One region of the Pedobacter sp. KBW01 genome, then DNA from elsewhere that is predicted to be linked to it. Evidence: riboswitches for the same ligand, from Rfam matches in the RefSeq annotation. Region 1 holds a riboswitch; each other region holds the start of a gene.

What was found. Region 1 has a riboswitch for cobalamin ahead of metE (5-methyltetrahydropteroyltriglutamate--homocysteine S-methyltransferase). Riboswitches for the same ligand answer to the same signal wherever they lie in the genome.
Region 2: it holds a riboswitch for cobalamin, as region 1 does, so the genes downstream of both, DBR40_RS19850 (TonB-dependent receptor plug domain-containing protein) here and metE (5-methyltetrahydropteroyltriglutamate--homocysteine S-methyltransferase) in region 1, are expected to answer to the same signal.
Region 3: it holds a riboswitch for cobalamin, as region 1 does, so the genes downstream of both, DBR40_RS19835 (TonB-dependent receptor plug domain-containing protein) here and metE (5-methyltetrahydropteroyltriglutamate--homocysteine S-methyltransferase) in region 1, are expected to answer to the same signal.

Annotation. Positions count from the first base shown of each region.
Region 1 covers NZ_QAJQ01000028.1:30,339-40,810, forward strand. Annotated here, with positions in the region: gene DBR40_RS23155 (TonB-dependent receptor) at 1-2,102, shown strand, start outside; gene DBR40_RS23160 (hypothetical protein) at 2,121-3,467, shown strand; gene DBR40_RS23165 (alkaline phosphatase family protein) at 3,552-4,910, opposite strand; gene DBR40_RS23170 (family 16 glycosylhydrolase) at 5,153-5,974, shown strand; gene DBR40_RS23175 (Lrp/AsnC family transcriptional regulator) at 6,034-6,495, opposite strand; cobalamin riboswitch at 6,639-6,818, shown strand; gene metE (5-methyltetrahydropteroyltriglutamate--homocysteine S-methyltransferase) at 6,998-9,310, shown strand; gene DBR40_RS23185 (OmpA family protein) at 9,776-10,472, opposite strand, start outside.
Region 2 covers NZ_QAJQ01000020.1:196,699-207,170, forward strand. Annotated here, with positions in the region: gene DBR40_RS19845 (YncE family protein) at 1-138, opposite strand, end outside; gene DBR40_RS19850 (TonB-dependent receptor plug domain-containing protein) at 158-2,191, opposite strand; cobalamin riboswitch at 2,286-2,480, opposite strand; gene DBR40_RS19855 (serine hydrolase) at 2,565-3,812, shown strand; gene DBR40_RS19860 (sigma-54-dependent transcriptional regulator) at 3,925-5,328, shown strand; gene DBR40_RS19865 (chloride channel protein) at 5,519-7,309, opposite strand; gene DBR40_RS19870 (RluA family pseudouridine synthase) at 7,347-8,069, opposite strand; gene DBR40_RS19875 (response regulator transcription factor) at 8,263-8,952, opposite strand; gene DBR40_RS19880 (TlpA disulfide reductase family protein) at 9,056-10,168, opposite strand; gene gatB (Asp-tRNA(Asn)/Glu-tRNA(Gln) amidotransferase subunit GatB) at 10,168-10,472, opposite strand, start outside.
Region 3 covers NZ_QAJQ01000020.1:186,088-196,559, reverse strand. Annotated here, with positions in the region: gene DBR40_RS19845 (YncE family protein) at 1-827, shown strand, start outside; gene DBR40_RS19840 (PKD domain-containing protein) at 844-1,965, shown strand; cobalamin riboswitch at 2,605-2,799, shown strand; gene DBR40_RS19835 (TonB-dependent receptor plug domain-containing protein) at 2,898-4,763, shown strand; gene DBR40_RS19830 (DUF6580 family putative transport protein) at 4,802-5,395, shown strand; gene DBR40_RS19825 (ABC transporter substrate-binding protein) at 5,500-6,432, shown strand; gene DBR40_RS19820 (SIR2 family NAD-dependent protein deacylase) at 6,474-7,157, shown strand; gene DBR40_RS19815 (diphthine--ammonia ligase) at 7,150-7,872, shown strand; gene DBR40_RS19810 (YMGG-like glycine zipper-containing protein) at 8,000-8,497, shown strand; gene DBR40_RS19805 (Dabb family protein) at 8,599-8,934, shown strand; gene DBR40_RS19800 (hypothetical protein) at 9,347-9,598, opposite strand; gene DBR40_RS19795 (DUF3291 domain-containing protein) at 9,600-10,352, opposite strand; gene DBR40_RS19790 (GAF domain-containing protein) at 10,459-10,472, shown strand, end outside.

The sequences.
Region 1 (10,472 bases):
TTTCCGATCGCGAGCTGGAGCAGGTAACCGTGCAGGGCAAAACAGAAAAAAGGAAGATCGAAACTTCGGGTTTTGCCGTGAATGTAATTGATACCAAAGCAGCATCATTACGGAATTTACAAACCAACGAACTTCTTAATAGAACTGTTGGAGTTAGGGTTCGCCAGAGTGGCGGTATCGGTTCTGAAGCAAATTACAACTTAAACGGAATGTCAGGCCGCGCCATTGGAATTTTTATTGATGGAATAGAGATTTCTACCTATGGTTCTTCTTTCAACCTCAACAATATTCCACCATCTATGATTGAGCGGATAGAAGTGTATAAAGGCGTATTGCCTGCGCACCTTGCCGGCGATTACCTGGGCGGAGGCATTAACGTGATTTTAAAAAAAGGCGGTTTGCGCAACAACTTAAATGCCTCAGTTTCTTATGGCTCTTTTAATACCCAACAGGCCGATTTAAGCGGCATGTACCGCGATGCCAAATCTGGTTTTACGGTACGCGGATCAGGTTTTTACAGCTACTCTGATAACGATTATGAGGTATGGGGCAAGTTTGTACGTAATGAACAGCCCAACGGCCAGATGATCGAAACTCGGGGAAAGCGGTTTAATGATGCCTACAAATCGTATGGTGGCCGTTTCGAACTGGGTTTTACCGATGTAAAATGGGCCGACAACCTGATGGTAAACTATAACGTTTCGGATACTTACGATGAGGTACAACATGGCCAGTACATGAGCAGGCCTTATATGGGCAGATTTTCAAAATCGCAGGCACATGTAATTGGTCTCGATTATAAAAAGAACGACCTGTTGTTAAAAGGCTTAAATTTTAGCTTTAACGGTGTTTACAGCGACAGGCATCAATACATTCAGGATACGGTAAGTTACCGCTACAACTGGGATGGGCAGAAAGTAATTGGCATAAAAGGCGAACCCTTGCGCACACTTGGTGGTGCACAACAGGCTGCCCCAACCATGAACAACATCAGCAGGCAAATTGCGACTTTACGCGCCAGTTTAAGTTACAATATTGCCGAAAACCATAAAGTAGTTTTTAACCATATGTTTTATGTGGTAGACAGGCAGGATATGGACGAGCTGAGAACCATATTGGAACGAAATTATCTGTCGACCAGCGACCTGACTAAAAATGTTTCGGCTTTCTCATACGAAATGGAAGCTTTTGAAGGCCGTTTAAGAACCAGTTTATTTGGTAAATACTATCAACAAAAAATAGACCGGACAGACCCCGTACAACAAAATGTAAACGGACAGCCTACCCGTATAGAAAGGATAACCAGCGACGACCGAAATACCACTGGTTATGGTTTTGCCACTTCATATTCCCTTAAACCCAACTTTGTTATTATCGCCTCGGCCGAGAAAGCAGTAAGAATGCCCGGCGAATCGGAGATATTCGGTAACCAGGCCGACAATTTAGTGGCCAATCCATCTATCCGTCCAGAGATCAGTAATAATTTTAACCTGGGCTTCCGTGCAGGTACCTTTCGCTTTAACCAACATCGCATTTCTATTTCAGGAGGTAGTTTTTTACGTAACACCAAAGATAAAATCGTGCTTTTATCAAGCGACCGGAATATTACCAATATGGAAACCTCCAACAATGTAAACCTATCCGGCGTACGATCTATCGGATTCGAAGCTGAAGTAAACTACATATACCGTAAACTGAATGTGGTACTGAACTTGTCGAGATTCAATGCATTGCTGCAGGATGGAGCTTCGCTCTTTAACGGCAATCAAATTCCAAACGAACCCTTCTTTACCGCAAACGGTAATGTACAATACCGCATAGATAATCTGTTGCAGAAAAAATCGGCTTTAAACCTGTATTACAATTTCGGTTATGTACACCCCTTCGAAACCATCTGGCAGCTTAAACGCGACGAATTTAACATTACCCCTACCCAGTTTATACAGGATTTAGGCACCAGCTACCGTTTCCCTAACCAAAGGATGGTGATCAGTTTCGACGCCAAAAACATATTTAACAAAGAGGCTTACGATAATTTTGCCGCCCAAAAACCTGGAAGAGCATTTTATTTAAAGTTTAACTATACCATTAACAATTTTTAAATCTAATTAATCATTAATATGAAAAAGCAATTTTTAAAGCTCTTGATGCTTGGAGCTGTAGCAATGGCAACTACTATTTCAGGTTGTTCGAAAAATAATAAAATACCAGAGCCGGAAGAAAACCTGGGCAACTCCAGCCGCTGGATTACCCTTTCGGGTGCTTTGATGGGTACTACCCCGGGAGATGGTAATGGTGGAACAATGGTGTATTCGGTAAGTGTAAACGATGCCAAAGACCCCAACAAATCTATAGATGTTTATACCAATGGTTTTCCAGTAAGGTCGCAACGTACTGCCCGTTTACAATCATCGCTTGATGGAAGTACACTTTTTAACATTGCTTACACCGGACCAAACGGAGGAGAGTTTTCTAAATATAAAGTAAATGGTGGTAGCAGCTATGCTGAATTAAGCGACAAGGTAAATATTTCCAGCTACGCAACTACTTCACCCCGCTGGGTGAAACTATTCGATAACGATAAAACTGGTGTTGCAGTAAACGTTTCGGGTGTAAAAATTACTACAGAAGCGGATGGAATAACCTATAAATATGCAAGGGCAAAATCAACAGTATTGTCTTTAAACCTGCAGGCTGCAGGCATTAAAACTTACGAGCAGTATGAAATTCCGCTTTTAGCAACCGAAGAGGCTCAGGGTTTTTACATTGGACGTTTAGATGGCCCGGTATTAAACAAAGCGGGTAACAAGTTAATTATTGGTGTTTCTAAAAGCAAGTACAATACCGCAACGGGCATTGCTGATAATTCGGGGACTGTTAAAATCCCTGCAAAATCGTTACTGGTTGATTATCCATCACTAAAAAACCCAACTTTAATCAGTTCTACTGTGAGCACAGGTAACACCAATGGTTATCGCAATTTCAATTCTTACCTGGCCGAAGATGGTTACATTTACCAGGCTACGCAAGAGGCAGGTTCACATATCCTGCGTATTAACCCAAATAACGAATACGATAACGCCTATAAATTTAGCTTAGATGCAGCTTTAGGTGTTAAAGGAGCCTACATAGAAAGCTGGACATATGCCCGAAACGGAATTGCCTTTATCATGTACACGCATGATGGAGCAGCTGCCTCAGCCTTTAATGCCACCGAACAACAAAGTTTTATTGCAAGGGTAGATTTAAATGCCAAAACCGCTAAACAGGTAACCTTACCTTATGAACCCGATCTTTACTTTTTTCAATATCAGGGTTGGGTAGTAAATGGCGATGAAGTTTTTGTAGCTGTAACCCCAGTTGGTAAAGATGGCAACATTTACATCATCAACAGCAGAACGGGTAACGTAACCAAAGGCGCTAAACTGATTAACAAAACAGGAAACCACTACATTGGCGTATTTTAAACCTGTTAAAAAAAAGATTAAAAATAAAGGGCTTCGAAAATATACTTTCGAAGCCCTTTATTTTTTTAACCAGTTATTTGCCTGTTATTTCTTTACCGGAGCCAGTATGCCCGGGTATAACACGCCATCTGTTTTTAGGTTCAGGTTAAGCAATTTTGCAATTAAAGGTGCAATATCTTCCTGACCAATTAAGGGCAAAACAGCACCTGCTTTTATTCCTTTACCGAAAGTAACAAAACCGGTTTGTATCTCTTTAAAATCAGTTGGAAGGTAGCCATGGGTACCACCGCTGGCCGGAGCAAGCATATCGCCCGTGGCCGAAGCTCCAAAGCTGAAACCCTGATTTGCAGCAAGCGCTAAAACAGCTGTTGGATCGACTTGTGCTTTAGCAATCCCCTCTTTATCCAATACGTGGAAAGTTCTTTGGATGCCTTCCGGTAACTGGCTTAATGCTTTTTTTACCTGCTCTACGCTTTTTTTATCGTTTGGATCTTTAAGGTGTAAAAAGGCAGATCCACCGCTTTGCTGAAAGTAAGCTTTCCAGCCTTCTTTATTGGCATCATCGTAAAGGCCAAGCTTGTTTAGTACTACATTAGGTTTAAACTGTGTGTGGATATCAACAAAACCGTGGTCGCCGGTAATGATGAAAGTAGTGTTTTTGCTCATACCCGATGCCTCTACCGCATCCATAATGGTTTTAATAGCCACATCTGCCCCTACGATAGCCGATCTTACTTTATCTCCATCGCGGCCCTGCTCATGTTCAAAGTGATCTAAAAGTGCAATGTGCAATGCCAGGAAAGCTGGCTTATATCTTCTTAAAATATAGGCTGCCATGCGCGATTTATTCTGGTCGCTGGTATAAAAATCAACCGAAGCACCATATTCCTCGTTAAACTTACCTACCGCATAATCCTGTACTTCCTGAAAAAGCTCTTTAGGGTTCGATTCCAAAGACATGGCTTTAATCTCGTCTTTTTTCTCTCCTTTACCTTGTGGAAGAATTACATACTCAGGCAGGTTATACGTAATTGGCGCACCAACGGTAACCGGCCAGCTCACCCCTGCGGTTGTTAAACCTGCATCTTTAGCTGCTGTCCAGATGGTAGGTACTTTAATGTCTTTGTAATACCAGAACCACTTGCCCGAAATGCCCAGCGGTTCAACAGGTGTGTTATAATAAATACCATGTTTGGCTGGCAATACACCACTTACAATGGTGGTGTGAGAAGGATAGGTAACCGTTGGGAAACTGCCCCTTACGCCCTCTGCATATGCTCCGTTTTGCATGGCCTGGCGTACATTAATCATGCCCCATTGCGGATCTAAATAAAATTCGGGGCGTAAGCCATCTATACTAATCAATACCACATGGTTTTCTTGTGCCGATACATATCCCGCCGAAAGCCACAACAAGGCCATTAGGGCAACTATTCGTTTCATAAATCTTTTTTCGGCAAAGGTATTTGGACAGTATACCCTTTAAGTTTGGTGAACATTAAGAAAATGTTAAGCTTACAGGCCACAAGCAGCTTCCTACCTACAGGCCTATGCACCTGCTGCAACAGGTCATCCATATTACCCATAATATCTTTGTATTTTTCGCCCCATTTGTTAAGGATTTTAGCCCCTGCTTATTCTAAAAAAGGTACACCTTTATCCTGTAACCAAATTTTAAATGTATTATGAAAAACACAGTTTCAATTTTAATCGCCGTTCTACTTTTATCCTGCGCCAAGAAAAATGATGTTCCCGAAGTACCAACGCTTTCGCAAAAAACGGATCCATTTCTCCAAAAACCTTTAAAACCAGCCGACTTTATTCACCAGATGACTCCTGTTTTTGTTGATGATTTTAACGGCACAACAATCGATGCAACGAAATGGGCTTACAGGGCTGATGGAACCGTAAGGGGATATGCTACTGTTTCGGGCAATAAAACCATTTCGCTTGATGGCAAAGGAAATCTGGTGATACAAACGATTAAAGATACTGATGGAAAATATTATGTTGGGCAACTGTGTACCGATGGTAAGTTTGCCCAGAAGTACGGTTATTTTGAATGCAGGGCTAAAATGCAAAAATCGCTTGGTACACACTCCTCTTTTTGGCTACAAACAAATACAATGGGTTCACAGCCAGATAATGCACTTGCAGTGGGTGCAGAAGTTGATATTTTTGAATACCTGAAGCCGAATCCAAACGCCACTTACCATACCGTACATTGGGGAGGCTACGGTGCAACCCACAAAAGCGAAAGTAAAATTGTACCCAGCGAAACCATTAACGACAATAATTTTCACACTTTTGGATTACTTTGGAACAACGTAGAATACGTCTTTTTTGTTGATGGAACCGAAGTATTCCGCACAAGTAAAGGCCTGTCGGGTATTTCAGAATACATGATCTTAAGTACCGAATTAACTGGTTTTGGCGGCGACTACACCAAGGGCGTATATCCCGACGAGGTTGTATTTGATTATGTTAAAACTTACCAGTTTAAATAGGCATTTCAACAGGCTCAGTGTGGCAAACTTGTAGACAAACGAAAGAATGCCACAGCCCCTTAAAAATTAATGTTATGCGAATTTTTAATCTCGGCCATTACGAAAGTGCTGTGTGTACTCCCAATACTTTCTACTGAGCCGAGTTTATTGAAAACAAAATCCTGATAGTGTTTCATGTCCCTCGCATATACCTTCAAAATAAAATCATAGTCGCCAGAAACATTATAACATTCTGTAACTTCATCTATTTTTAAAATATCGGCCACAAAGTGGTGGCCGATTTTTCGGTCATGCTGTTTCAGTTTAATGTTACAAAAAACAATAAAGCCCTGGTTAAATTTCTCCGCATCCAGTATAGCGATGTATTTTTTAATATAGCCATTGTTTTCTAACCGTTTTACCCTTTCAAAAACCGGCGACGGCGATAAGTTTACCTGCGCTGCCAGCTCTTTTGTGGTGTAACTGGAGTTATTGCCTAAAATCTTCAACAGTAATAAATCAGTTTCATCAAGCTCGCTCATAGAATATTTTTCTTTTTTGCTGCCAAATCTAAGTACTCAAAAGCAAAATACACTAAAAAACAACACAAAAACAGCTGTTTAACCTTATTATTTCACAATCAATAGTTTTAATATCCACTTAACTACCTTTGAAAAGAATTAAAAACTGATTGTAAGCAAAAGAGTTCTTGTATATATTTCAATAACCGGAAGTGAAAAGGGAATCGTGTGTAAATCACGAACTGTCGCGCAACTGTAAGTAACATTTAAGATTTTATCAAAAACATCCATAGATGATAAAACGGTTACAAGTCAGGATACCTTTCTGTTCCGGAATTGACAATGCTTTCGCGATTGAAGCCTGATGTCAGACAAATGCTGTTACACTGGTACAAAACCTTTATGGGCTTGTTGTGCCCTGTTTCCGTGGCATTGCGCTCCTTCATACTTCCTTCCTTATTGCATTGCGAAATTAACAAGGGGCTTTTTACAATGATTATTAACCATTTAAAAAGTTGAAAAAATGCAAACCCACAACCTAGGCTACCCGCGTATCGGGAGCAACAGAGAACTAAAAAAAGCCAGCGAGCAATATTGGGCCGGCAAAATTACTTTGGCAGAGCTGCTGAGCAAAGGCCGTAACATTGCCGATCAAAACTGGAAACTACAACAAGAGGCAGGTATCGACCTGATTCCTTCAAACGATTTTTCTTATTACGACCAGATCCTGGATATGTCGCTAACCGTAGGCGCCATTCCAAAACGTTATAACCAGGTGGTACTGCAGAAAACCAATAACGAACTCGATTTGTATTTTGCCATGGCCCGGGGCTACCAGAAAGATGGTTTAGACATTACCGCCATGGAAATGACCAAATGGCTCGATACCAATTACCATTACATTGTACCCGAATTTTATAAAAACCAGGAGTTTAACCTTTTCTCAGGCAAAATTGTAAACGAATTTGTAAGGGCAAAACAACTGGGCATTAACAGCAAACCTGTAATTATTGGGCCTGTTTCTTACCTGTTACTGGGCAAAGAAAAAGAAACCGGTTTTGATAAAATCGACTTGATTAAGAAACTGTTACCGGTTTACCTCCAGATTTTAACAGAGCTGAAAGATCAGGGAGCAGAGTGGATCCAGTTCGACGAACCGTTTTTAGCGTTAGATATTAACGAAAAAGCCCGTGCAGCCTACAATTATGTTTATGCCGAAATCAGGAAACAATTTCCGCAGCTTAAGGTATTGGTAGCCACTTATTTTGAGGGCTTAAAAGATAACCTTGCACTGGCTACCGGCTTACCTGTACAGGCTTTACACATCGATTTGGTACGTTGCCCTGAGCAGCTGGATGAAGTACTAAATGCCATTCCGGCTACATTAAGCTTATCTCTTGGAGTGGTTGATGGTAGAAATATCTGGAAAAATGATTTTGAGCAATCTTTAGCCATCATCAAAAAAGCAGTAGCCCAACTGGGTAGCGACCGCGTATTGATTGCGCCTTCGTGCTCATTATTGCATTCGCCTTGCGATCTGGACCTGGAAACCAACGAGGAAACCCTTACCCCCGAAATTAAGCAATGGCTGGCCTTTGCCAAACAGAAAATTGATGAGGTGGTTACCCTCAAAGCATTGGCTGATGAAACCCCCGGTCAGGAGGCACTGACTAAACTCACTGAAAACAAAAACGCCATTGAAAGCCGCAGAACTTCTACGCTGATCCATAACACAACAGTAAAGCAAAGGGTAAGTGGCATTACCGATAAAGATGCAGAACGCGAAAATGCCTTTTCGATCAGGAAAAAGACACAGCAGGATATTTTAAAACTGCCGCTTTTCCCTACTACAACTATCGGTTCTTTTCCACAAACTACCGAAGTTAGAAACTGGAGGGCACAATTTAAAAAGGGAGAAATTACACCTGCCGAATACGATACTTTATTAAAAAAGGAAACCGAAGAAGCCATTCGCTGGCAGGAAGAAATTGGCATTGATGTATTGGTACATGGCGAATTTGAGCGTAACGATATGGTAGAGTATTTTGGTGAGCAGCTTAACGGCTTTACCTTTACCAAAAATGGCTGGGTACAGAGCTACGGTAGCCGCTGCGTTAAACCCCCTATTATTTATGGTGATGTAGACCGCCCTAAAGCCATGACGGTTTACTGGACAGCATTTGCGCAATCGTTAACCCCAATCCTTGTAAAAGGCATGTTAACCGGTCCGGTTACGATATTGCAATGGTCTTTTGTACGTAACGACCAGCCGAGATCAGTTACCTGTAACCAAATTGCACTGGCTATCCGCGATGAAGTGGTAGACCTCGAAAATGCAGGAATAAAAGTCATTCAAATTGATGAGCCAGCCATACGCGAAGGCCTTCCGTTACGCCAAACAGATTGGCAGGCTTACCTGAAATGGGCGGTTACGGCCTTTAAAATTTCGGCAAGCGGTGTAAAAGACGAAACGCAGATCCATACTCACATGTGCTATTCGGAGTTTAACGATATTATCCAAAATATCGCCGATATGGATGCCGATGTAATTACAATTGAATGTTCGCGTTCGCAAATGGAACTGCTTGATGCCTTTGCCGACTTTAAATACCCGAACGAAATTGGGCCTGGTGTGTACGATATCCACTCGCCAAGGGTACCTTCAAGAGCAGAAATGGTGCAGCTTTTGGAAAAAGCGAAAGCTGTGGTTCCTGCCGATCAGCTTTGGGTAAACCCTGATTGTGGATTAAAAACCCGCCATTGGGATGAAACCAAAAAAGCACTGATTGAAATGGTGGCAGCAGCCCAGGAAATGCGCGAAGAGGTATTGGCGTAATTGAGTTTTGAATGATTGAATTAGGTTAAGGCAGATCCTTCGACAAGCTCAGGATGACAACTCAATTTATTACCATGTAAAACAAAAACCATATCAGACATATAAGTTTCATATAAGTACAATTACCCTTACATGAGCTTATATGTCTTAAATGGTAAATAAATTGCAATCGTGTCTTCGTTCCAACCTTTAATATTCTTACATGTCTTAGGTGGTGAAATAAATTGGCAACCTTAAATTAAGCCTGTAAACAAAGGTTAATATAGCCTGTTTCTTCGGAATTGCTTCGATAACATGTGAAGAAAATCCGTAGGAGTTCCGAAATTAATTAGTTGTTAATAAGGAGAAAATATAAACCCTATGGTTATGGTGTATTTAGAATAATTGCTAAAAAACGAAGCCATGCAAACAAGGGCTTTTTAGTCTATCCCTAACGCTAAAAGCCGCTTGCTGCACAGCAACGTTTTATAATTTTACAATCTTAAATTCGGTTCTCCGGTTTAACTGGTGTTCGGCTGCTGTACATTTTACACCGTTAGCACATTTATTAAGCAGTTGCGATTCGCCATAACCTTTAGCAGTAATCCGGTTCGGGGCAATGCCCTGGTTAATGATGTACTGAACGGCAGCATTGGCCCTGTTTTGCGATAGCTGCATGTTATATTGATCGTTACCCCGGCTATCGGTATGCGAACCCAGCTCAATCCAAATGGTTGGGTTATCTTTCATAATTTTAACCAGTTTGTTAAGCTCAATAGCTGCATCAGGCCTGATATCAGATTTATCGAAATCATAATAAATATTTTCCAGCTTAATTGCTTTCTCGAGCTCTATTTTTTCCAGATACAGATTTTGCTTAAGCATGGTGCTGGTGGTAAGGCCTTTGGTGGTTACCTGGGCCAAATCGTTGCGGTAAGCGGTTTTCTCTCCCGTAAGTTCATAATCAGCCGATTTTTCTAAATTGAACTGAAATGTACCATCATCACCTGTTAACACTTTCAGGTTTTGTATATTGGTTTTATTTAACGTAATCAACGCATTGTTGAGTGGAAGGTTAGTACGTTTATCGAAAACAATTCCGGTAAGTTTAAATACCAATAATTGAGGTGCAGTAAAGCTGTAAATATCATCGTTTCCTAAGCCACCTGTGCGATTGGAGCTC
Region 2 (10,472 bases), on a different contig from region 1:
CTTTACGGTTAATGATGGGGTTTTGGCTCCCTGTTCAGCGTCTTCATCTACCGGGGTATCTTTTCTACAGGCAAATGCCAGGGCTGTTAAAAGCAAAAAGCCGGTTAGTTTTAAAACGTGGTGTAATTTGTATTTCATATCGTGATTTTAAATTGGTTTAAAAATTAGCGGATAAAGTAAGTCGGTAGTTACGACCAGGCATTGGATAGTTAAGTACCACATCGTAATACTGGTTAAAAACATTATTGATTTCGGCATTGATGAAGAATCTGCTTTGGTGGTAAGAAAAATTTGCACCAATAGCTAAATCGTGGGTGTACCATGGCTTAACATAGTTCGCGGCTATATTGGCCTTTTGGCTATATCGTTCGCCGGTATAGATGTAACCATAATTAAACACCAGGTTTTTATAATCAATTCCAAATCTTGCCGATCCGCTATGTACAGGGATGTAGGGAATCTGATCGCCATACCTGAAGGCTGTGGTACTAATATCTACTGCTTTTTCGAAGGTATAATTCGCACTTGCCTTCAGCTTCAACTGTAAATCTAAATCCCAAACCGTTTGAATATTGGTTTCGAAGCCTCTGATACGCACACGATCGAGGTTAACCATGGTCCATCTGCCTAAATTATTACCTGGAATGGCTACAATCTTATCTTTTACCAGATTATAATAGGCATCAGTCTGAAGGGATAAATAAGCAAGGCGCCTCCCGTTTGAAGTATGTCCGTAAGTAAAACCCAGGTCGTATTGACTGGTGTATTCGGGTTTTAGCTTGGAGTTTCCAATAAACGTGTAATAGAGGTCGTTAAAAGTGGGCATCCGGAAAATGGATTTGTAAAAACTGCGAATGCGGAAATCTTTGGTTTGAAAAGGTTGCCACGATGCCATTAAAGCCGGAGTATATTCCTGCCTGTTGGCTGATTGATTACCATTTTTAACCTGCTCTGCAATCAGGGTTGCTAAAACATTGGCTTGTATACTCAATCTTATTAGGTTTAAGGCGCTCGCAAGTGCTACTAAACCGGTATTACGTTTAGGGTAAGCAAAATCGTACAAATTGGCATCTAGCTGTTGCAAACTGTAATCAGTAGCCAGCGAAACCTCCCAAATGCGGGATATTTTATAAAGATTAACAGTAGAGATGTACCACTCCGTTTCGGTAAAGCGGTTGTCTAAAAAGCTGTTTTGCTGCTTAAATTCGGGATCGAGGTAACGTATAAAACTATATGCATACTTCGTATTGAACATAAAATTATAGCGGGCACTTCTTTTATTCTGGTACGAAGCCTGAACAAAACTATTATCGTCCCACTGGCGCTGTGTAAAGGTAAACCTGTTCGAAACAATAGCCCCGGGCAGTCCGCGTGCCGAATTGTAGTTGTATAATTTAAGGTTCCACTTGCTGCTATCAGGCAATAAGCCAAACAGCGTTGCTTCTACCCTTGCCGATTTAACATCGCTGTTATTCCGGATAATGGTGGTATCGTAAGCCAGTTCTTTATACCTGAATTTATATTTGCCGTTGGATTCTAAATAGCTGGCATCTAAAAGGAGAGAGATTTTATTTCTGATTTTTTGTTTATAACTGATATTCGGGTTAATCAATCCGAATGAGCCGGTTTTTAAACCAACGCCCAACGCATACTTTTTCCCTTCATTAAAAGCAGGTTGTGCTGTTCGAAGGTAAAGTGCACTGGCTGCTGCATAACTTCTGGCTGGCATCAGTAATTCGGGTTTTTGACCAACATAAACAGCAATCTCTTCGAGGTTATCTAATGAAAACTTGCCTAAATCTACCTGGCCGTTTTGGGCATTTCCAAGCTGCACACCATCATAAAAAACAGCAGTATGGTTGCTGCCCATGCTCCTTACATTAATAGTTTTTAAACCGCCAACACCTCCGTAATCTTTTAATTGTACACCGGCGAAATAGCGTATGGCATCGGCAACCGAAAGACTGTTCAGGCGTTTTAATTCCGTCCCTATGAGTATTTGTACCGGAGTTGGCGATAAATTTACCTTTGAGTTTTTATACTCTGTTATTTTAACATCCTGCAATTGATTGGCCTTTGCGGTATCAATCTGCGCGACTGAAATAGCAGGCAAAAGAATGCCCGTGCCCAATAGCGGTGCCAGCAAAAAGAAAAACCTGGTGCTTAGTAAAACACCTTTAATTTTGATCATTTGATTGTGAGTTTAACCCACAGCCAACAGATAGAAAAGAAATGAAAATACGAAAAACGTAAGTACCTCACCCCTAGCTTCAATCCACGAAAGCTATGAAATATAATGCTAAGGCAGGTCTTCTGACTTACTCCCGGTTTTCCGGCCTTCCCATCCCGACAAGTCGGCACAGTGGCAAATGATTGGAAACCCGTTAAGGAGCTTACAGCTGCGGGACAGTTACAGATTTACACTGTATTCCCTTTTAATTCCGGGCGTAATGCCGGAAACCAAAAGCGCCGCAAATGTAAGAAAATTAACCAACATGTAAAATGGATGATGGAAAATGGTCGTTTTAACAGAAAAGGCTAAATTAGGAATCACATTATAACACATGAGAAAAATTTTAACTGTTGTACTTTCGTTAATCAGCTTATCTGCCATGGCGCAAAAAACCGATACCGTGTTTCTCAGGAAACTGATGGAGTCGAAACCCGAACTTTTTTCGGCTGTGCTCAATCATCCGAATAAAAACCAAATACAAATTATGTACACACAGGTTAACCGCGATGCCCAAAACAAGCCCAGCTTTAAAACCTTCAGTTATAATTTAGATCCTCATCACTATTTTTATCCGGCCAGTACCGTTAAACTTGCGGCTGTAATTTTTGCGCTGGAGAAAGTAAACCGTTTAAAAAGCACTTGTTTAACCGCACAAAGTATTATGGTTACAGATAGTGCTTTTAAAGGTCAAACCAAAGTACTAAAAGATACGAGCGCCAGTAATGGTTTGCCATCTGTTGCTCATTACGTTAAAAAGATTTTGCTCACCAGTGATAATGATGCATTTAACCGATTATTTGAATTTATTGGTCGTGCAGAAATTAACCAGAAACTAAAAGCATATGGCTTTAACGACAGCCGGATATTAAACCGTTTAGCCATAGGCGATGCAGGCGAATCAACTAAACACTCCAATCCGGTTAAATTCTATAACAGCAGTCAACTGGTGTACAATCAGCAGGCACAGTATGACCCCAAAGATTATGAACTGAGCTTAACCAATCTCACTATGGGAAAAGGTTACCTGGATAGCGCCGATAAACTGGTAAACAAACCCTTTAGCCTGGCCGGAAAAAATGCCTTCGCGATTAACGATCAGCAGAAATTGATGCAAAAACTGATTTTTCCGGAAGCATTTCCTGCAAAAGAACGGTTTAAATTAACTGCTGATAATTATAAACTCATTTACACCTACATGAGTAAATATCCAACAGAAAGCGATTTTCCTAAATATGATCAGAAAGAATTTTGGCCTACCTATGCTAAAATGCTTTATTACGGCCGCGAGAACATTAGTCCGGATCCAAACATCAGGATCTTTAATAAATATGGCGACAGCTACGGTTATATTATCGACAATTCTTACTTCGTTGATTTTAAAAACGGCATCGAATATTTTTTAACCGCAGTCGTACATAGTAATGAAGACGGCATATTTAACGACAATAAATATGAATACGATACCGTTTGTTTTCCATTTATGAAAAACCTGGGCAAAAGTATTTATGAAGTGGAATTAAAAAGAAGCAAAAAACATAAGCCCGATTTAAGCAAGTTCAAACTCGATTATAAGCATTAAACAGTAAAACCTTTCGTAGCTTTTTGGGTTTATAGCGTATAAATTGTACAAAAAACTATACATTAATTAAAAAATAATATATTCGCATTTCAAATAAAAGAATAAAGCACTAATGGCTAAACTATTAATAATTGACGATGAACGAGCGATAAGAAGTACCTTACGCGAAATTCTGGAATACGAAAATTACGAAGTTGAAGATATCGATAATGGTATTGATGGCCTCGAGATGATCAAAAAAGGGAATTATGATCTCGTACTTTGCGATATCAAGATGAACAAGATGGACGGTATGGAGGTGCTCGAACAAGCCCAGGCCATTAAGCCCGATTTACCTTTTATTATGATATCTGGTCACGGTACAGTAGAAACCGCTATCGAAGCCAGCAAAAAAGGCGCTTTCGATTTTATTTCCAAACCACCTGATTTAAACCGCTTACTAATTACTGTACGCAATGGTTTAGATCGCGGAACTTTGGTAACAGAAACCAAGGTATTAAAGCGTAAAGTAAGTAAAACACGCGAAATACTGGGCGAATCGGAAAGTATTTCGAAAATTAAAGAAACCATCGAACGTGTTGCCCCTACCGAAGCCCGTGTATTAATTACAGGCGCAAATGGCAGTGGTAAAGAACTGGTTGCCCGCTGGTTACACGAAAAATCGAACCGATCAGAAAGCCCTTTAATTGAAGTAAACTGCGCCGCTATTCCTTCAGAACTAATTGAAAGCGAACTATTTGGTCACGAAAAGGGATCGTTTACCTCTGCGGTAAAACAACGCATTGGTAAGTTTGAACTGGCTAACGGCGGCACCTTATTTTTGGATGAGATTGGCGATATGAGCCTTTCGGCTCAGGCAAAAGTGCTTCGTGCATTACAGGAACATAAAATTACCCGTGTTGGTGGCGAAAAGGAAATTGATGTAAACGTGCGTGTTTTAGCCGCAACAAATAAAGATTTATTAAAAGAAATTGAGAATGGTAATTTCCGTATGGATTTGTACCACCGCTTAAATGTAATTAATATTCATGTGCCTCATCTTACCGAACGTACTGATGACATCCCTGTAATTGCGCAAAACTTTTTAGAGCGTATTTGTGGCGATTACGGCATGCCGGTTAAAAAGATAAACGACGGCGGAATGTCGGCCTTACAAGCTTTACCATGGACAGGTAACGTACGTGAGCTGCACAACATGATTGAACGTTTGATTATTTTGAGCGATAAAGTAATTACTGAAAATGATGTGCGTGCTTTTGCCAACCCTGGCGGTGGAACAAACATTGGTGCTGCAACCAGTGCTCAGATTGCCAGCTCAGGCGGCTCAAGCCTTGCTTCTACTTTCGATTCGTTTAATAATTTTCAGGATTATAAAGATCATGCAGAACGCGAGTTTATTAAATTCAAGCTCGAGAAAAACAATTGGAATGTTTCTAAAACGGCCGATGAAATCGACATTCAGCGTAGCCATTTATACAGTAAAATTGAGAAATTTGGTTTAAAAAGAGCTGAGTAGTACGATAAGTTGAAAAGTTTTGAAGTTGGAATGTTTGAAGATTAGCCGGATAGCATTCCAATTTTTTTATGTCAATAAACCAATCGTCATCTCGACTGAAGTGCAACGGAACGGAGAGATCTATCAAGAATATTCACCAAAAGATTTCTCCACTTCTCTCGAAATGACGATAACTGAAGATGAATTGACTCTAACCCATATAATCATTCTGCCGCATCAGCAAGGCCCTGTATTTGTTAAAGATTGCAGTCTTAGAAACGAACCCCAGATAACGGTTTTGTTCAGAGAGTACCGGTAAAATCCATACATTTTCCTGTTCCATCTTTTCCAGTACCATTTTAAGATCATCGGCCTCGGTAAGTGTGTTTGGTGCAGCTTGTACCAAATCTGCAGCCAGTAAGTTTTCCTTATCCGGATTGCCCATCATCTCATTAAACAGCTTTTCGATGTAAATGATACCTTTAAAATCGCCCGTCTCATCGGTAACCGCACAAATATTTTTACCCGATTGTACAATTTCATTCATCTTTAGCGAGAGTACATCATTCAGTTGTAACTGGGGATAACTCTTCTCAATCAGATATTTTAATTTCATCTGGTTCAAAACCGTAGTATCCTTATCCTCGTGAGATAAAAGCTCACCTTTATCAGCCAATACTTTGGTGTAAATAGAATGTTTTTGCGAACCACGGTTAATGGCGTAAGAAATAGCCGTAGTAATCATTAACGGCACCATTAAAATATAGCCTCCCGTAATTTCGGCAATAAGGAAAATACCCGTTAAAGGCGCGTGCATGATGGAACCCAAAGCAGCGGCCATACCCGCCACAATAAAATTCGACACGTTTAACTGCGCCATACCGGATAAATTTACCGTATAGGCAAAAATAAATCCGATTAATCCACCCATGATTAAGCTTGGCGCAAACGTTCCGCCATTACCACCGGCACCTAAGGTAATGAGGGTAGCAAGGGATTTCATGAAAATGGTGACCACAGTAAACAACACTACAATCGCAGGGATATTATTGTAATCTTCGAAAATACTGTTGTTAATTACGGCCAGGTAATCGCCTTTTAGTAAGCCTTTCATCGTAATATAGCCTTCGCCATATAATGTTGGAAAAAGAAATACCAAAGCGCCAAGCATTAAACCGCCCACAACTACCTTGGTGTAAGGATCTTTTATTTTATAAAAGAGGCCTTTAATGGCATAATTCGCTTTGGTAAAATAAATGGAAAACAAGCCAATTAAGCCCGCCAAAAGCACATAATAAACCAATGCATCCATTTTCCAACCCTCAGTTACCAAAAAGAACAACTGCTGCGTGTAAAATGCCCTGGCCACCACGGCTGCGGTAGCTGCCGATAAAAGCAGCGGAATAAATGCTGGAATAGTAAACTCGGGAAGCAGAATTTCTATTGCGAAAACAATACCTGCCACCGGACTATAAAAAGCGCCTGCAATACCTGCGGCCGCACCACAAGCCACCAACATGGTAATTTCGCGATAGGAAAGCCCCAGAAAACGGCCCAAATTTGAACCAATGGCCGAACCACTGGTAACTATTGGCGCCTCCAGGCCTGTAGAGCCACCAAAACCAACCGTAACTGCAGCTGTAATTACCTGCGAATAAATGTTGTGGGGTTCTACCCTGCTCGATTTCTTCGAAATAGCATATAACAAAGGTGTTAAACCGGTTTCGAATTTTGTTCTTCGTATAAAATACTTAATATACAAAACGGTTAAAAGGATCCCAATCATCGGAAAAATAAAATACAGGTAGTATTTATATTTCCAATGCCAGTCTGATTGAAGAAACTCTTCGATATGATGGGTTAAACTTTTTAAAGCAGCCGCCGCAAGTCCGGCCAAAACACCTACTATAATAGCCAGAACTACTAAGAAATTACGGTTTGATATCTTTGATTTCCGGTATTGGTTAATCTGATCAAGGTAATTTACAAAGCGGATATACATTTAGTTCTATTTTTACTTTTCAGCAGAAAAACGAAGGTTAAGCGTCAAATTTGTCCAAAAGCTTAATTAAGGTGGCAAAATCTTTTGGATATGGCGCATCGATCACAATGTCTTTATCATCAAGCCCTTTAAACACCAGGTGCCTAGCGTGTAGTGCAAAACGTTTCATGATGGGTTGTTCTTCTTCTCCTTTGGTTAACCTGTAACCTCTTTTGATCGAAGAAAGAAATACGGGTTTTCCTTTATACATATCATCGCCAACAATGGCAGCCCTTTGTGTGGCTAAATGGATGCGGATTTGGTGCATGCGGCCAGTAATAGGCTTGCACTCAACCAAAGTATAGTGTTTATAATATTTTAGCGAATCGAAAATGGTTTCGGCACGTTTTCCCTCAACCCTATCAATGGTTACATTCTTATTTCCATCGTTTAAGATTGGTAAATCGACCATTAGCTCATCAAAAATCACATGACCATCTACCACAGCATGATAGGTTTTATTTACCTTTCTTCTTTCAAACTGCATAGAAGCATGACGATAGCCTTCAGGATTTTTCGCAATAATTAAAGCTCCAGAAGTTTCCTTATCTAAACGGTGACATACCTGTGCATCATAGCTATACTGCTTGGCTAAACGCAAAACATTGGTTTCGCCAGCCGCGCCTCTTTCATCAAGCGATGCTAAGAACGGAGGTTTGTTAATGACAATAAAATCGTTGTCTTCGAAAAGGATAAGGTCTTTAAAATTTGGAAACTTCAAACTGTGCTGTGATTAATGAAGCGCAAAAATACGATTTTATTTTTTAAGCCACCCGTCGCCCTGAATTTATTTCGGGGTCTCATGGATAAAGACGCAGATCTCAATATAAAAAGAGCAACACTTTGCTTAACCAAAACAAAAAAGCCGTCCTAATGCGAGATTAGGACGGCTTATATTTTTAGGTCAATATCAATTAAGATAGCTCAAATTTATATCCCACACCTTTAACCGTCGACACATAGGTTTCGCCTAATTTTTCGCGCAGTTTACGGATATGTACATCGATAGTACGGTTAGTTACCACTACAGAGTCTTCCCAGATATTTTTAAGGATCGATTCGCGGGTGTAAACTTTACCTGGTTTAGAAGCTAAAAGATATAATAATTCGAATTCCTTTTTAGCCAGCACCACTTTATTACCACCTTGAAAAACGAGGTATGCTTCGCGGTCAATTACTAAATCACCAATTTCAAGCTTATTTTCTGATACTTCTTCTGTACCTGCATTTCTTCTTAAAATTGCATTGATGCGGCTTACTAAAGCCCTTGGTTTAATTGGTTTGGCGATATAATCATCGGCACCCACATTAAAACCGGCAATTTCCGAATACTCCTCGCTTCTGGCCGTTAAGAAAACCATAAATGTATTTTTGAATTCAGGAATTGCACGCATTAAACGGCAAGCCTCAATCCCATCCATTTTAGGCATCATAATATCCAGGATAATCAAATCAGGATGAACCTTCTTTGCAACTGTAATTCCCTCCTGACCGTTGGTTGCGGTGAAAACCTGGTACCCCTCTTTCTTTAGGTTGTACTCAATAAGCTCCAGAATATCTGGTTCATCATCAACAATTAATATTTTCTGACCTGCGTTGTTCATAGTTAAATATTTGTTACGAAAGTACTGTCTATGATGCAATATTTAGTTAAGCCTAAGTTAAGAAATTGTTAATTACTTAAATTAGTTTAACATGAAATTTGTTTTAACGTAACGTTTTGGCTAAGAAGTCCTCCAGCGCTGTTCCACGAAGGTTTTTAGCTACAATTTTCCCTGCCGGATCAATCAAATATGAAGTAGGAATCGCTTGCACCTGATATTTTTTTACCGTTTCACCGTTAAAATCTTTCAATTCCGATACATGTGTCCAGGTTAATCCGTCGGCTTTAACTGCACCTAACCAGGCTGCTTTATCGGTATCGAGCGAAATACCCAGAACGTCAAAATTCTTAGTTTTGTATTGATTGTAAACTTTTACCACGTTCGGATTTTCCTGGCGACAAGGCTGGCACCACGATGCCCAAAAATCTACCAATACATATTTTCCTTTATAATCAGCTAAACTAACGGGTTTACCTTCTGCAGTATTAATGGTAAATGCTGGTGCTATTTCGCCAACTTGCACTGCTTTTAACTGCGCCATTTGCTTAACGAAAGCATCTACAGTGGCATTACCTTTAATATCTTGTTTAACCTCATCAGCAAATTTTACCAGTTCAGCTTCAAATTCCTGCGGACTTAAAGTGTTCATGGCATAAAAACTTGCCAACGTACCTTTATTGTCTTTAGCAAATTTTAAGATCTGCGTATTTAACTGATTGATGTAAGATTCGTACTGAGGCTTCATCGATTCTAAAATGGTCGCCCTGTTTTGCGGTTGCGTAGCTACTTTCGCTTCAAAATCAGCCTGTAGTTTTTCAACTTGCTTGGCAAAGGTATTTCTGATACCATTAAGCTCCGATAATTTATCTACCTCGTTTGCACCCGAAATTTTGTACGCCATGGTTTTATCAGCCAAATCAGCTTCCAGTTTAATTGCATCGCCGTTTTTAGCAATCAGCATAAATTCATGGTTACCTACCGATACCCTGAAAAAATCTACAGAAGGGGTTTTACGTATAAACTTAAATTCGCCTTTTTCCGATAAATTAGTCGAATCGATTGCAACCATATTACTATTTTGCATACCATACAAAAACACCTTTTTTTCTGCCCCCGGATTTTGGAAAGTTCCGTCAATCGTGAAGCTATCTTTTGGTTTACATGCGGTGAAAGCAATTGCAATCAGCACAATCAGGCTCAATTGTTTTATTCTCATTATTTCAGTTTTTCAAGTATTAATTCGTTTAATTTTTTTGCATCAGCTTTTCCTTTGGCAAGTTTCATTACATCGCCAACAAACAAGCCTAAAACGCCTTTTTTACCTTTTTTATATGCTTCTACCTGTTGCGGGTATTTATTTAACACTTCATCAATAAAACTTCCCAGTTCATCACCGTTTTCGGTAATTAAAAGATTTAAAGTCTGGGCAAGCTCTGCTACATCCGTATCCGCTTTGGTTTCAATTGCAGGCAATAGTTGTTGTATGGCAATTTGTTGAGTTAGCTTTTTATCATCAACAA
Region 3 (10,472 bases), on a different contig from region 1:
GTAACGACATCAAAATTTACGGCGCTAAAATGTATGTTGTTGTAAACGGAAGCAATAAAGTAGAAATTTTAAATGCCAGCAACGCAAAGCAGGTGGCTAAACTGGATATCAACAACCCGCGTTATGTTACCTTTTATAAGAATTTCGCTTATATCACATCTTATGATGGCTATGTAGCCGTAGTAGATACCACTGCTTTGAGTACCATTAAAACTAAAATAACGGTAGGTAATCAACCCGAAGAAATGGCGGTTGTAGGTACCAAACTCTATGTGGCCAATTCTGGTGGTTACAACTATCCAAACTACGACAGAACTGTATCGGTAATTGATTTAACAACCAATACCGAGATTAAAAAAATTGATGTTGCCATTAACCTTCACCATTTAAAAGCCGATAAGTATGGTGATGTGTATGTGATTTCGAGAGGTGATTATGCAGCCATTGCTTCGTCGCTGTATGTAATCGACACCAAAACCGATGCTGTTAAAAAGAACTTCAATGTTCCTGTTAGCGACTTCTGGATTAATGATGATGACGCTTACCTGTTTTCTTACAGCTACGCTACCTCAAAATCAACCTACGTGAAACTTAACGTAAAAGATGAAACAGTTGCAAGTAATAATTTTATAACCGATGGTACTGAAGCTTCAATTACACTCCCTTATGGCATTGCAGTAGATCCAACATCAGGAGATATTTTTGTAACCGATGCCAGGGATTATGTTACTCCAGGTACCATTTACTGTTTCGATAAAGCAGGCAAAAAGAAATTTACGTTTACCACCGGCGATATTCCGGCACACATTGCATTCTTATTTAAATAACATAAACACACACAAAATGAAAAAATCAATAAACTATGCCATGGTTTTCTGTCTGTTCTTATTCAGTTGTAAGAAAGATAACGTACTCGGGCCTGATGTAAATCTACTGGTTAAAACAGATGCAGTACAAGCTAAGGTAGCGGTAGCAACCAATTTTAGCGCAGGTACAAACAATGGCCAGGCTTTTCAGCACGAATGGAAATTAGATGGCAAAGTGGTAAGTACCATTTACAACTATAACTTTACTGCCACAAAAGCCGGTACTTATGTTTTAGCGTACAAGGGTTATAACGAAGCTGGCGAATTTACACATACTTACACCATTACCGTTCCGGTTCCGGTGGTTGAGATTACACCTGCAAGCAGCAAATTTATTAGCCGGATTTTAGATTATTTACCTGCACCAGGGCAATTTGTAAACGAAACTTTAGGTAAACCAGAACAGGCGCAGAAATTAATTGGAAGTACCACTAACTTAATCTCTTTAGGTGGCTTTGGTGGCTACATTATTTTCGGTTTCGACCACTCGGTAGTTAATAACACAGGTAACGATCTTGCCATTTATGGTAACCCATCAGGTGCTCCTTATCATTTTTCTGAACCAGGCGTTGTAATGGTTAGTCAGGATAGCAATGGTAATGGCCTTGCTGACGATGAATGGTATGAATTGGCCGGAAGCGAGTACACCAAAGCTACAACCATTAAAAACTATGAGATTACCTATACCAACCCTAAAGCGTTTGCAAATGTAACCTGGAAAGATAACCAGGGAAATAGCGGCGAAGTGAAGGTTAATAATTTTCACAAACACAATTTTTACCCTGAATTTGCTGCAAATCAGGAAACAATTACGTTTAAAGGTACCTTATTACCGCCATCAACAGGTAAGGTAGGTAGTATTGTGATCAGTTCTCCTTTTGATTGGGGCTATACCGACAGTTATTCTACAGGCGATGATTACAAAACCAATCTGTATAACAGCTTCGATTTATCGTGGGCGGTTGATAAAAGCGGAAACAAAGTTGATTTAAAAACAATCGATTTTGTTAAGGTGTATACTGGCCAAAGTGCCGATGCAGGTAGCCTTGGAGAAATTTCTACTGAAGTTAAAGGTGCAGTTGATTTAGGGATCAAATAAATACGAGCATCTACCTATAAATAACGTCTCAATAAAAGAAGGCCTGCCTGGTGCAGGCCTTTTTCGTTTACATCGTTTTTAATAAATACTAACAAGAGTTAATCTGCATCTGGTTAGTTTAAAATATTTTCTTGCAAGACTCAAAACGTATCGAATTACATACAAATCATATCAAAAAAGACTGAAATCATGTCATGCAAGACCCAAAGCGTATTTAATTACATACAAAAAGTATCAAATTACACTGAAGAAGTATCATGCAAGACTCAAAACGTATCGAATTACATACAAATTATATCAAAGAAGACTGAAATCATATCACGCGACACTCAAAATGTATTGAATTACATACAAAACATATCTAATCATAATGAATTTGTATCAGGCTAGTTGGTTTCGGTAATTCGCCTGATACGTTTAATATTTAGTCATAAGCGCTTAGTCTTTATTTTATCTGCGTTCATCATTAAATCTGCGCGAAAATGGTTAGCGAATATTTCCCGCTGATTACACAGTAAAGGTCGCAGATTTAAAAGGTGATCGTCATTTCTCGATAACGGAAAAATTGCTCGTTTAGATCACAGGAAAAGCCCTGGTGCTAATAAATTTTACATTCTATTGTTGTTGTATTTTTTTTATTACATTTGCGGCGCTTTTGGTTTCCGGCATTACATCCGGAATTAAAAGGGAATACAGTGTAAATCTGTAACTGTCCCGCAGCTGTAAGCTCTGTAACGGTTTTTCTATTCTTTCGCCACTGCTCCGGCTCGCCGGAATGGGAAGGCAGAAAACCGGGAGTAAGTCAGAAGACCTGCCTCTAGCATTAATTTCGTAGCTTTCGGGGATTGAAGCTGGGTTTTGAAGTACTTAACGTTTACGTATTTTCATTTCTTTTTACAATCTGTTGGCTATAGGTAAAACTAACCATCAAAATGAACAAAACAACAATTTTAGCCGCTGCTGGTTTAGGTCTGGCGCAGCTAATGATTAGCCAGTTGGCTAATGCGCAGCAAAAAGACACTTTGCAGCTTAAAGATGTGGTAATTTCTGCCACCAAAAACGATCAAAAACAATCACAAACCGGTAAAGTGGTTAGCATCATCAGCAGAGAGGTGTTGGAGCGCAGCAACGGAAAATCATTACCCGATTTATTGAATGAGCAAGCTGGTATCATCATCAGCGGTGGAAACAGCAGTCAGGGTAAGGATAAGAGTATCTTTTTCAGGGGCTCGGCTAGCGGTTATACGTTGGTATTAATTGATGGAATTGTACAGAACGATCCTTCAAGTATCAGCGGAACATTCGATTTACGTTTATTCTCAATCGATCAGATTGATCATATCGAAATTTTAAGAGGTGGCCAGTCTACCATTTATGGTTCAGATGCAGTAGCAGGGGTAATTAATATTGTAACCAAAAAAGGCGGACCAAAAGGAAATACCATTTATGGTGTAGCCAGTGCCGGAAGTTTTGAAACGTATAAAGGAACAATTGGCTTGAATGGTGGTGTTGAAGGTTTTTCTTACAACATTAACTATACACACCTTAAAACCGATGGTATTTCGGAAGCGGTAGCGCCGGCAGGCAGCACAGCCGAATTTGATAAAGATGGCTTTAAAACGGATGGGGTTAATGCTAATTTCGGTATTCAACTGGATAAGCGCCTTTCTGTTAATCCGTTTTTACGTTATTTCTATGGTAACTATAAAATAGATGAAGGCGCTTTTGCTGATGGTTTACCAGCCAATAATTCGATATTGAAGCAGTTTAGCGGAGGTTTTAATGCCGAATACAAACTCAATACCGGAAAAATTACTTTAAACTATAGTCACGAAAGCAACTCGAACGATGTAAATTCGAGCTTCATGGGCTTTGCCAGTAATTTTGTAAATTACGGTAAAATGAACCTGATCGATTTATTCTACAATCAGAAATTGGGTAATAAATTAGATTTATTAGTAGGTATCGATAACCGCAAAACAAAACTGATTACCAATTCAAGCAATCCGACAACCAACATTTTTGCAGCTTATGGATCGTTGTTTTTACACGATTTAAGTGTGTTTAACCTTGAGGTAGGCGGCCGTTACAACAAACACGATCAATATGGCGAAAACTATACTTACTCGGTAACCCCAACCATCAATATCATTAAAGAAGTGAAGTTGTTTGGAACGGTATCTACAGCGTTCAAAGTGCCTAGCTTAAACATGCTTTTCGGACAATATGGAGCTAATTTAAACCTGAAGCCAGAAAAATCGCAGAACTACGAAGCAGGTGTAAACCTGAGCTTTGCCGATGATCAGTTTAGCTTGCGTGTAGCTGGTTTTAAACGCGATTTAACCGATGCTATTGTTTACACTACAGGTTATATTAACCAGGGAAACCAGAAATTTAAAGGAGTAGAGGTAGAGCCGGCAGTTAAGTTTAGTGTATTTAATGTTAATGGTTATTATGCTTATGTTGAAGGAAATACCGGAACTGTAGATTTCCTGATCCGCAGACCGAAAAATACTTTTGGTATTACAGCGGGTGCACAGGCAACTCAAAACTTATACATCAGCGCCAATTACCGTTACTTTGGTAAACGTTTCGATACCAATTTTATATCTTATTTAAACGAAGAGCTGCCATCGTATAAATTGCTAAATGCTTACGTAGAATATGCTTTGGCTAAAAAACGCGTAAAAGTATTCTTTGATGCCAAAAATATCCTGAATGCAAAATACAGTGAAATTATTGGCTACAATACACCTGGCTTTAACTTTAATACAGGCGTAAGTTTTAATATACGCTAATAAAAAATTAACTTTGCTTAAATAATAACCAAAATACAATGTCTCATTTAAAGTTTAATCCGCGCACCTTAATACTGCTATTAATGATATTGGTGATTACGGCTTTCCGTTTACTGGTAACATTTAATTCAGATGAACTGAAATTTGCTAATTTCTCCTCAATCGGAGCGGTTGCCTTATTCGGTGGTGCCTATTTTAAAGATCACGCCAAAGCTTTTGCTTTTCCGTTGTTGAGTTTGTTTTTAAGCGACTTTATTTTAGCTTCAACCATTTTCAGTAAATACAGTGGGGGTTCATTTTTGTACCAGGGCTGGTATTGGACCTATATTGCTTTTGCGTTAATGGTTTTAGTAGGTAGAATTCTGCTTAAAAATGTAAACGTGGTAAATTTATTGGCCTCAACATTAACTATTGTGCTTATCCACTGGTTGGTTACCGACTTGGGTGTTTGGATTAATAATCCGGCATATACCCAGGATTTAGCAGGTTACTGGAACTGTTTGGTTAAAGCTATTCCATTCGAAATTAGATTCTTAGAAGGAACAGTTATTTATGGAGCCTTACTTTTTGGCGCTTTCGAGATTTTAAAAGCAAAATATCCGGTATTAAAATTAGAAGCACAAGCTGCATAATAATACCTTTTAAAAATAGAAATCCTCTTTTGACTCAGTTCAAAAGAGGATTTTTTTTAACTTAGAATATTCAATTACATTTTACCTTTTCCATTTTACATCAAATGAAAGTCGTTTCTTTTTTACCCGCTGCCACAAAAATGATTTACGATATGGGCCTTCAGGATTACCTGCATGGTGTAACCTTCGAATGTCCGAAAGAAGCAGCAGATCAACCCAAGGTAGTACGCTGTATCCTGGAAGGTAAAAACTATTCGAGTATAGAAATCGACCGGATTTTTTCTGCATCCAAAGCACAGGGCAAAAGTCTGTATTGGGTAGATGATGCACTTCTGGAAAGCATTGCGCCTGATGTTGTATTTACGCAGGATATTTGCGAAGTATGCAACATAGATACAGTTTGTACCGAAACTGCAGTAATGAAACTGAGCAAGCAGCCAACTTTGGTGCCGCTTTCGCCCAATAACCTGCAGGATGTTTTCGAATGCGCCATTACCATTGCCAGGGCATTGGGAAAAGAAGAAGTAGCTTTTAGCTATCTGGCAGGATTACAGCAGAAAACCGATCAGATTTTAGATAAACTGCGGGAAAGCAAATCACCTTTGAAGCGTGTGATGCTAATGGAATGGATAGAGCCTATATACAATTGCGGGCACTGGATTCCCTTTCAGATTGCAGCAGCAGGAGGGGTTGATATGCTTTCTAACCCTGCAGGCGATTCGATTGTTACCCCATGGGAAAAGATTGTAACGTATAATCCTGAGGTTTTGATTATTGCACCTTGTGGCTTCGATCAAAAACGCAGCCTCGAAGAAATGAGTTTGCTTACAACTAAAACGGGCTGGAATGATTTGGAAGCTGTAAAAAACAATCAGGTGTACATTGCAGATTTTGATATGTTTACCCAGCCTAGTGTAGGCACTCTGGTAGAAGGTATTGAAGCTTTAGCCTGTATGTTTCATCCGCAGATCTTTAAAGCAGATGAAAGGATAGCTAAAAAGTTTATCAATTATGCTCAATCACTTCAATCCGTATAATCATTAAATCAGTGTAATCTATTAATCGGTGTAATCATCTTATGAAATTAGTTGTTTTAACAGGAGCGGGGATTAGTGCCGAAAGTGGATTGAAAACTTTTCGGGATTCGGACGGTTTGTGGGAAGGATATAACGTGTACGATGTGGCTACTCCCGAGGCTTGGGAAAGAAATCCGGAGTTAGTACAGGAGTTTTATAACGAAAGAAGACGGCAGGTGGTAGCGGCTCAACCCAATGCAGCGCATTACATACTCGCGGAACTGGAGAAAGATTTCGATGTAGAGATTGTTACCCAGAATATAGACGATTTGCATGAGCGTGCCGGATCAACTAAGGTTACGCACCTGCATGGCATCATAACCCGTTCGCAATCGAGTTTGCGGCCCAGTTTAACTTACCCCATTGAGGGAACAGAAATTAAAATGGGCGAACGCTGTAAATTAGGTTCTCAGTTACGGCCTCATGTAGTATGGTTTGGCGAAGCTGTGCCGATGATTGAAGTGGCTGCTAAAATCTGCAAACAAGCTGATTTATTTGTGCTGATTGGGACTTCACTGGCAGTTTATCCCGCAGCCGGACTAATCGATTTCGTTCCGCGAGAAGTAAAAAAATACATTATTGATCCTAAAACCCCTGATGTTAAACGATATCAGCATGTAATTACCATTGAGCAAAATGCCGTAAACGGGATGGAGCAGCTGAAAAGTATTTTAACAAATGGATAAGAAAATCTGCATTTTCAACTGGAGTGGCGGTAAAGACAGTACACTGGCACTCCACTATGCCCTTCAGGACCCCACAATCGAAATCAGGTACATGGTTACTACTGTTACCGAACAATACAACCGCGTTTCGATGCACGGTGTTAGAGAGGCTTTGCTGATTAGACAAGCCGAAAGCATTGGTATTCCTTTATATCAGATCCGTTTGGGAGAAATGCCCGATATGGAAACTTACGATAATACCATGCGTACCCACCTCAGTAAATTTAAAGCAGAAGGTATTACGCATTCTATTTTTGGTGATATTTTTCTGGAAGACCTTCGTTTATACCGTGAAAATAAGTTGGCAGAAATTGGTCTCAAAGCTATTTTTCCGCTTTGGCAGAAAGATACAAGGCGACTGATCAGCGAGTTTATAGGTTTGGACTATAAAACCATCATTGTTTGTACGCAGCAAAACCTAAAAGATATATGTGGAAAAGTAATCAGTGAGGATTTGATTAATAGCCTTCCCCTTGAAATTGATCCCTGTGGCGAAAATGGTGAATTTCATACTTTCGCTTTTGAAGGGCCTGTGTTTAAACAAAAAATCGCTTTTTCAGTCGGTGAGCAGGTTTTTAGGACTTATAATGCGCCTGCAAAAACTGCTTCAGAAAGTGATTCTCCCTGCTCGACTACGGAGCTTTCGGGCTTTTGGTATACCGATTTAGTTGAATAATTTTCTTTTATAAAACATTTTGGCATCATTTTTTCTTTAGTATCTGTAATTAACTAAAATCGCACATGCAAATGAAAATTGTTTGGCAGGTTAGGGGCCAGACAAACGTCATTTAAAACTAAAAGTTATGAAAAAGATATTCGTGGTAATCGCACTAAGCTCAGTAATGTTTGCCTGTAACAATAAGGCCAAAGAAGAAGCAGCATTAAAACAACAACAGGCAGAAAAGCAGTTGGCTATTAAAGCTGTAAAGGATAGTTTAAGATTAGATAGCTTTAAAAAAGCAGAAGTAGCTAAAGTAGAACAGGAAAAAGAAGCTAAACATCAGGCAGAACTTGCAGCGGCAAGAAGGGCTGGAGCTAATTCTTCAAGGTCATATGCAAGCTCAGGTGGTAGTTCGAGCGGTGCTTACGGTGGTACACAACCAACAGCTAAGAAAAAAGGCTGGAGTGATGCTGCTAAAGGCGCTGTAATTGGCGGTGCTGCCGGTGCTGTTGGTGGTGCTTTAATTGATAAGAAAAAAGGTCGTGGCGCCATTATTGGTGGCTTAGTGGGCGCTGGTGGTGGTTATTTGATCGGTAGAGGGGAAGATAGAAAATCAGGTCGTGTTCAGCCTAAGAACTAACAGGTTACTTAATATAATAAAAGCGTTGCGATGTAAAAATCGCAACGCTTTTTTTGTGCACCATAAAATCATTTCTATATTGCGCAAAAAAAAAAATCCTCATGACAGACCAAACTTTAGCTGATAAAGGCCAGATTCAACATTTTGTAATGTTCTGGTTAAAACCACAGTTAACCAAAAGTGAAATAGCCGATTTTGCCAATTTCTTCGAAAGCCTGAAGCCCATTAAATACATTAAAACTTTAAGTTATGGTTTGGCCGCAAATACACCCGTACGTCCGGTTACCGATAATTCGTTTACTTACTCTCTAACCATAACCTTCGCAAATATCGAAGATCATAATGCTTATCAGGAAGATAAGACACATCTTGATGCTGTAGAGAAATTCTCGAAAAACTGGTACAGGGTAGTGGTACACGATACGGTGATTGCTTAAGATCAAACCCAACCTATATTTCGGTAATCGTCATCTCGACTGAAGCGCAGCGAATGGAGAGATCTTTAAATATAAACCCAATAATATCATTGTCATTTCGATCTGATAGCTATTGAATAGAGCCTGCCGGTTCTTCGGTTGCGAAGTCGAGAAATCTATCTATACAGATTTCTCGACTTCGTTACACTTCGAAATGACGTTTCTGTACCAAACCTCCCATATATTTGGCAAAATAAGCAGTCGGAATTATATTTTGTGTATATTGTTAATTGTCATTATATCAGTATTTTAAATTTGTTTAATTAAACTAAATGCTGACTTAAATGTAGTTTTGTTTCTCTGAAACAGCTTAAATTTCAAAATATAATTTTGATTTATATATTAATAATCAGTAAATCAGCTATTTACGTATTTAATATTGATGCCTGTTATAAGCGGCTGTAAAATCGCTCCGCATTAATTTAAAGCGTTCAATAACTGTTGTGATAAATGCTTCGTCAAGTATTTCGAATACATCATTTACACCCCCTCCACTCAGGTCGAGTTCGGCTAATTTATAGCTTTGCTCGAAGGAGCCTTGTTCAAATTTCACAATGTATTTCTGGTTCATAGAAAAGATGGTGATTTTACACTCAGGGTGTGGTAATTCTGCTATAACTCTCATTTTAAATAATTTTAGGTTTGGTGGGGTTAACTTGTGGTTGGTAATCGTTAATCGGTATGCCGTTTAGTTTACCGTAGCTGGTTATGATTTCAAAACGCGCAAATAGTTCTTCTTTGTACCATTGGCGTGCTCTGGTTAGTTTAATCACATCGGCATGGTCAAAAGTTTTGTAGGCATAATTTTTTACGCTTTCGGCATTTTCCCAGATGGAGAAAGTAGCCTGATCCAGAAAAGGATTTTCTCCAATGCCTGCAGCGAGGATAAATCCGGGGGCAGTCCTCATGGCATCGGAAGCTCTTTTAATGTTTTGCCTGAACTCTTTCAGACGGTTAAACCGGATCGCAGCCCGCGTAATCACAGCAATTTTTCCGTTGTATTCGTTATTGTCTTTGTCACTCTTAAAAGGTTCTTTTTTAGACCATAAGCCATGGCTTGATAAAGGTTTTAATAAGGTGGTGCAGCTTTCCAGACCAAAGAAGTTAAACCATTTTGTTACCAGCGAATTGCGGTAAAAAGCTTCGCAATCTTCCTGGTACTCCCAGGTGGTAAGTAATGCCCAGTGTTTGAAATCGGTAGCCAGATCAATCTCTGCATTTTTGCCACTACCCATTAATTTCCAGAACCTGCATTTTTTGTTGAGCCACAAGGGTAAACGCAAAACAGCCATGCCTATAAAAGCAAAGGGAATGGTAAGGCCACGAAATTTTGTAATGGTTAAGGCTGTAATCAAAGCAGTCGAAGTTTTAACTGCCAAAACTAATGAATTTAAGGATAGGTTATCGTTCAAAATTTCGTCATTAAATCTGCAATAGCATTGCTTATTGCAAATCATCATTAACTTTGGTTATAGAATTAGTAAGATGGCAGAAGATTT